Linked DNA regions of Archangium violaceum. The protein of the gene in region 1 interacts with the protein of each later gene in a pairwise test. Links are inferred from orthologs where the notes say so. Each region holds a gene or a part of one and is shown on either strand. Other genes may lie near its edges.

Region 1 (3,471 bases):
ACAGGTTCACGAACATGAACGGGCCGCCGTCCTTGAAGAACTTGATGGTGGAGTCCACGACGCCGAGCTTGGCCGGCGCCGCCTTCACGGCCTCCGCTGCCGCCGGGGCCTGGGTCAGCACCACGTCCAGCAGCTCGCTCACCATGGAAATCATCGCGAAGTGGGTCCTTTCGACGACCATGCCTGCCCTGGGGGCGGGCACTGAACTTCTAGAGGACCCACTGCTGGGGTGTCAAGCCAGGGGCAGGCCATGCCCCTGATATCCTTGGACTTTCAGCCTTTCAGGCAGCCGAGGAAGCGGTGCTGCCCGTGGCCGCGGCGGCCTCCGGCTCGACGATCTGCCGGCGGTAGTCGCACTCCTTGTTGGGGCAGGCCACGTACGGGCCGTCCCGCTTGGAGTACTTCTGCAGCAGGTAGGGCGACTGGCACTGAGGGCACGCCTCCGGAAGCGGCCGGTCCCAGGCGGCGAACTTGCAGTCCGGGTAGCGGTTGCAGCCGAAGAAGATCTTCCCCCGCCCGCTGCGGCGCTCGGTGAGGTAGCCCTGCTTGCAGTCCGGGCAGCTCACGCCGATGGAGATGGGCTTGGACGTCTTGCACTCGGGGTAGCCCGAGCACGCCAGGAAGCGACCGAAGCGGCCCCGCTTCACCACCATGGGCTTGCCGCAGTTCTCGCACTTCTCGTCGGTCGTCTCCTCCTCGATGATGACGATCTTCCCCTCGGCGTCGCGCTTGAAGTCCTTGGTGTTCTTGCACTCGGGGTAGTTCGAGCACGCGAGGAAGTGGCCCATCTTCCCCCACTTGATCACCATGACGTTGCCGCACTTCTCGCACGCCACGTCGGTCTTGATCTCCTCGCGCTTGACGTCGCGCATCTCCGCTTCGGCCTTCTCGAGCGTCTCCTTGAAGGGCGCGTAGAAGTCCTTGAGCACGGCCTTCCAGTTGGCCTCGCCCTCGGAGATCTGATCGAGCTTCTCCTCCATGCTGGCGGTGAAGGCGGCGTCCAGCTCGTGGGGGAAGTGCTTGACGAGCAGCTCGTTGCAGATGACGCCCAGGTCCGTGGGACGGAAGCGGCCCTCCAGCTTCTCCACGTACTTCTTCTCCTGGATGGTGGAGAGGATGGCGGCGTACGTCGACGGACGGCCGATGCCCCGCTCCTCCAGTTCCTTCACCAGGGTGGCCTCGGAGAAGCGCGGCGGGGGCTGGGTGAAGTGCTGCTCGTCGAGCAGCTTCTGCAGGCCCAGCTTGTCCCCGTCGTTGAGCGAGGGCAGCTCGCCCACGCCGTCCTCGTCGGTGTCCTCGCCGGCGGCGCGCGCCTTCTCCTGGGCGGCCTCCTCCTCGGGGGTGAGGGTGGCGCCGTAGACGGCCAGGTAGCCCGGGAACTTCAGCGTGGAGCCCGAGGCCCGGAAGAGGGCCCGGCCCGCGGTGATCTCCGCGCTCGTCTGGTCATACACGGCCGGCATCATCTGGCACGCCACGAAGCGGTTCCAGATGAGCTCGTACAGGCGGAACATGTCCGCGGCCATGTCGTCGTTCATCGAGTCGAAGTACGGCTTCACCTTCGAGGGCGGGTACTCGAGCGAGGTGGGACGGATGGCCTCGTGCGCGTCCTGGGCGCCCTTCTTGGTGCGGTACACCACGGGCGCCTCCGGCACGTAGTCCGCGCCGTAGGTGTTGCCGATGAAGCCGCGCACCGCCGTCACCGCGTCGTCGGACAGACGGGTGGAGTCCGTACGCATGTACGTGATGAGCGCCGTCTGGCCCTCCTCGCCGAGCGGCACGCCTTCATAGAGCCGCTGAGCGAGCGCCATCGTCTTCTTGGCGGTGAAGTGCAGCCGGTTGGCCGCCTCCTGCTGCAGCTTGGAGGTGATGAACGGAGCGGGCGCGTTGCGGCGCCGCTCGCGCTTGTCCACCTTGGACACCACGAAGGCGGCGCTCTTGAGCTCCTCCACCAGCGTCTCGGTGGAGGCCCGGTCCTTCAGGTCGGCCTTCTTGCCGTCCACCTTGGACAGCTTGGCCTTGAAGGGCGGCGGTCCGGCGGGCCCCTCCAGCAGCGCGTCCAGCGTCCAGTACTCCTGCGGGACGAAGGCCTTGATCTCGTCCTCGCGCTCGCAGACGAGGCGCACGGCCACCGACTGCACGCGGCCCGCGGACAGACCCCGGCGCACCTTCTTCCAGAGCAGCGGGGAGATCTGATAGCCCACCAGCCGGTCCAGGATGCGCCGCGTCTGCTGGGAGTCGTAGTTCTCCTGGCTGAGGTGGCGCGGCTGGGAGATGGCCTCCTGGATGGCCTTCTTGGTGATCTCGTTGAACATCACCCGGTAGGCGTTCTCGTGGCCGAGCTGCTGGTGGATGTGCCAGGCGATGGCCTCGCCCTCGCGGTCGGGGTCCGTCGCGAGGAACACCTTGTCCACGCCCTGGGCGGCCTTCTTCAGCTCGCCGAGCACCTTCTCCTTGCCCTTGATGACCTCGTACTGGGGCTCGAAGTCGTGCTCGATGTCCACGCCCATCTTGCTCTTGGGCAAGTCGAGGATGTGGCCAACCGAGGCCTTCACCGTGTAGCCGGAGCCCAGGTACTTCTTGATGGTCTTCGCCTTCGCGGGCGACTCGACCACCACGAGGTAGTGCGGCCCCTTGCCGCGCCTGGGGGACTCGGTGCCCTCGGCGTCCTCGGCGGAGGCCTCCACGGTGGCCAGGGCCCCGTCACCGCCCTTGCGGCGCGAGGAGGCCTTCTTGGCCGCCGTCTTCTTGGCGGCGGCCTTCTTCTTGGTGGCCGTCTTCTTCTTGGCGGCCGTCTTCTTGCGCGCCGCCGGCTTCTTGGCTGCCGTCTCGGCGGTGGCCGTTTCGGCGGTGGCCGTCTCCTCGACCTCCGTCTCGCCCGCCCCTGCCGTCTTCTTCGTGCGCGTCGCCATGATTCTCCTCAAACCTTCTCGTACAACCTTCCAGGATGCTGGATGACGAGCCCAGACAGCTCCAGCTCCACCAGCGCGCTCGAGAGCACCGCGGGCGAGAGCCGGCTGCCGGCCAGCACCTCATCGAATGACCTGGGAACCCTGTCCAACACCTGGTAGGCCCCCCTCGCTTCCACCGAGAGCTCCGTCCACGAGGAGCCCTCCCCTGGCGGCACCGCCTTGTCGGGGTGGATGCCCACGGCCCGCCAGACTTCCTGAACCGAGAGACACGCCCGGGCGTGTCCGTCCCGGATGAGCGCGTTGCAACCAGCCGCTCCCTCGTTCAATACATCACCGGGCAGGGCCAGCACGGGCCTGCCCTGCAGCCGGCCCGCCTCCGCCGTGTAGAGGCTGCCGGAATCCGCCCCGGCGCGCAGGACCAATACCGCATCCGACGCGCCAGAAATGAGTCGGTTGCGCCGGGGGAAGGTCGTCGTGCTCGCACGGACCCCTGGCGGCAACTCGCTGAAGAACACGCCACCCCGGGCCAGGAAGTGCGGCAGCAGCTTCGCCTGGGCGGGAT
Region 2 (3,177 bases), 7.8 Mb from region 1 along the record:
GCCGGGTGGACATCCTGGTGAATGACGCGGGGGTGCAGTCCTACGGCCTGTTCGATGAGCTGCCGTGGGAGCACATCACCCGCATCTTCGACATCAACTGTTTTGGCTTCATGCGCTTCGCGCGGGCGGTGCTGCCGCATTTCCGGCAACAGGGCAGTGGCCACATCCTCAACATCCAGTCGATGTTGTCGAAGGGCTCGGCGCCGTTGTTGTCGGCGTACTCCGCGAGCAAGCACGCCACGCTGGGGTGGGCGAAGAGCCTGGAGATGGAGCTGGTGGGCTCGGGCATCCAGGTGTCGAACGTGCTGGTGCCGTCGGTGGCGACGAACATGTTCGCGCACGCGCCGACGATGTTTGGATTGGCGCCCAAGCCGGTGCCGCCGACGTATGACCCGGACGTGGTGGCGCGGGCGGTGGTGCGATGCGCGAGGAACCCGGGGAAGACCTCGGTGCCGGTGTTCCTGCAGGGCCGGCTGATGCTGTGGCTGAACGGTATCGCCCCGGGGGTGGGCAAGTTCATCATGGGGCGGTGGGGCGCGCGGATGCAGATGCGCGACGAGCCCGTCGAGCGGCCCGAGGGCAATCTCTTCCATGCCATCCCGCAGGGAGTGGGCCCCTATGGCCCGGTGCCGCCCACGCCGAAGTGGAAGCGCTACTCGATGGCGGCGGGCCTCGCGGCGCTGGCGGGTGGTGTGGTGCTGGGAGTGGCCGGGTTGGCGCGCGCGGCACGCTGAACGAGGGGCGGCACTACCTGGGGGAGATCATCGACGACGAGCTGTGGGCGTCCCCACGGCCGTCGACATGGAACCTGTGGGCCGTCTCGGTGCTCCTGGCGAAGCTGGGGAACACCTTCTGCTTCGGGACGCGAGGACCGGGCGGCTGGTGGCTCGTGAGAGAGCCCGAGTGGCACTTCGGCCAGCAGGTGCTGGTGCCTGACCTGGCGGGCTGGCGCCGAGAGAGGGCACCCGGGTTGTTCGAACGGGATGAGCCCTTCTTCGAGCTGGCTCCCGATTGGATCTGTGAGGTGTTGTCTCCCTCCACGGTCGCGCTGGATCGGGGGCGCAAGCTGTCCCTCTATCATCAGGAGGGTGTGAGCCACGCGTGGTTGTTGGACCCGCGAGCTCACACGTTGGAGATCTACCGTCGAGGATCGCGGGGATGGCAGCTCGCGGCGCATCACGGAGGCAAGGGGATTCCACGAAGTCGAGGGGGGCGCTCTGGTACCATGTCGGGCGGTCATGGCAAGTGTACCCACTACGGGGAGCAGGGAAGGTGAGCCTCGTCACTCCTCGGGGTCGAGCACTTCGAGCAGTACCTGCCCGTTCGTCAGGTCGAGCAGCGCGGCCTGGAACGCCTCGAGCCGGGTGACGGGAATCGCGAGTTGATAGCCCACGGTGGCGGCGTACTCCTCCGAGAGGGTCTCTGCCTCGTGGGCCGCGAGCATCCGGCGGACACCGTCGACGCTCGCGTACTCGAGCTCGATGCGCAGGCGGGCTTTGCGCACGCGCTCGGTGGTGGGGAGGTTCTCGAGCGCCTGCTGGACGCAGCCGGTGTAGGCCCGCACCAGTCCGCCCTTGCCCAGGAGCGTCCCGCCGAAGTAGCGGGTGACGACGACCGCGACATCTCCCACGCCGCTGTGGAGCAGTGCCGTCAGCATGGGCCGGCCCGCGGTCCCATGCGGCTCACCGTCATCGCTCATCCCCGCCATTCCGGTCGAACCGGGGGGACCTACGACGTACGCCCAGCAGTTGTGGTTGGCATCGGCGAACTCCTCGCGGACGCGGGTGATGAACGCCTTGGCCTCCTCCACCGTCGGAGCCGGGGCAACCGTGGTGATGAAGCGGCTGCGCTGGAGCTCCTGCTCCACCCGATGGAGTCGTGCTGGGACGAGGTAGCGTTTGCCTTCCATTCTCGATGTTGCTCGTAGCTCCGATCACTCGAACTTGTCGACCACCGTGACGGGGGCCGTCTTGGGCAGGGTGATGGCGCTGGGGGTGGTGCCCGCCTCGGCGTAGATGCCTCCCGGGGCCGAGGAGCCGAGCACCAGGCACACGGGATGGACCTGTCCATCCGGCAGGCGGGCCTGGGTGTAGTGGGCCTGGACCTTGCCCATGTCGATCCACAGCACTCCCTCGACGAGCGTCCCCGCGGGCAATCCTCCCACGTCGCTCTCGAGCCGGCTCGTGAGAGGGCCCTGGCGGTAGACGCCGTAGTCATCGGGGCCACCCGGCTGCGAGGACTCGAGCGTCAGGGTGCCCCGCTGCCCGGGCTCCACGCTCAACTTCTTCATGAGCGCGACGGTCTCGGGCGCACAGGTCTGCCTGGGGCCGGGAGTCCGGTCCTTGTTGAGCACGGTGCACGCCGTCAGCGCGATGGCGCCCATGGTGAGGCAGAGCTTGGAGAGTGTCCGCATGGAGCCTTCCTTGAGAGTCGCCATGCAGTACACCCGCGCGGCTCGCGGGGGCCGGAGTCCTTCGTGCCGCAGTCGTGCAACGGACGAAGCGCTACGCCTCGATCAGGGGCCGGCGATGGAGCGAGCCCCCATTGGCCGCTCCTCCGGACGTTTGCGGCGTTCACGGCTTCAACCTGGTGGCCGTGACCCTCCCTCCCTCTCCCTTTCGGGCACGGTGGTCCCGTGTATGCCCCCTCTCCCCCTGGGAGAGGGCTGGGGTGAGGGTCTTTCCCCGCCCCGAGACCGTGCGACCAGGCGTGTCCCGGTGGCTCCAGAGCGTCGGCTTCTGACCGGATGGGCTCATGGGGCGCGCGGAACGTGCTTCACGCAGCGGCATCTCGGGTTAACCCTCACCCCAGCCCTCTCCCAGGGGGAGAGGGGGCATACACAGAGGAGACGCGATGCCCCAGTACGACTTCGATCTGTTCACCATCGGCGCGGGCTCGGGCGGTGTGGCGGCGAGCCGCCGCGCGGGCTCGTACGGTGCACGCGTCGCCATCTGCGAGGACAACCGCATCGGTGGCACGTGTGTGCATCGCGGGTGTGTGCCCAAGAAGCTGCTCGTCTACGGAGCCCACTTCCGTCATGACTTCGAGGACGCGGCGGGCTTTGGCTGGTCCCTCTCCGAGCCCGGTTTCGACTGGAAGAAGCTCCAGGCGGCCAAGGACAAGGAACTGGAGCGGCTCGATGGTGTGTACCGGCGGTTGCTCCGGGACTCGGGAGTG

The links.
Region 2: the proteins of topA (region 1) and JRI60_RS01900 interact in binary tests that used the Escherichia coli proteins (3 or more experiments, as listed by UniProt). The link is inferred for Archangium violaceum from one-to-one orthologs.

What each region holds. Positions count from the first base shown.
Region 1 is NZ_CP069396.1:8,216,968-8,220,438, forward strand. Bases 82-3,219 are described here. They hold topA (type I DNA topoisomerase), read right to left. Parts: upstream 2,910-3,219; coding sequence 282-2,909; downstream 82-281. Other genes in these bases: JRI60_RS32715 (MotA/TolQ/ExbB proton channel family protein), read right to left, coding at 82-154; JRI60_RS32725 (DNA-processing protein DprA), read right to left, coding at 2,918-3,219. Outside these bases: more of JRI60_RS32715, read right to left, coding at 1-81; more of JRI60_RS32725, read right to left, coding at 3,220-3,471. UniProt on the Escherichia coli protein: Releases the supercoiling and torsional tension of DNA, which is introduced during the DNA replication and transcription, by transiently cleaving and rejoining one strand of the DNA duplex.
Region 2 is NZ_CP069396.1:445,562-448,738, forward strand. What follows is about bases 97-2,940. They hold JRI60_RS01900 (YigZ family protein), read right to left. Parts: upstream 1,910-2,940; coding sequence 1,283-1,909; downstream 97-1,282. Other genes in these bases: JRI60_RS01890 (SDR family NAD(P)-dependent oxidoreductase), read left to right, coding at 97-734; JRI60_RS01895 (Uma2 family endonuclease), read left to right, coding at 644-1,276; JRI60_RS01905 (hypothetical protein), read right to left, coding at 1,934-2,413; gor (glutathione-disulfide reductase), read left to right, coding at 2,854-2,940. Outside these bases: more of JRI60_RS01890, read left to right, coding at 1-96; more of gor, read left to right, coding at 2,941-3,177.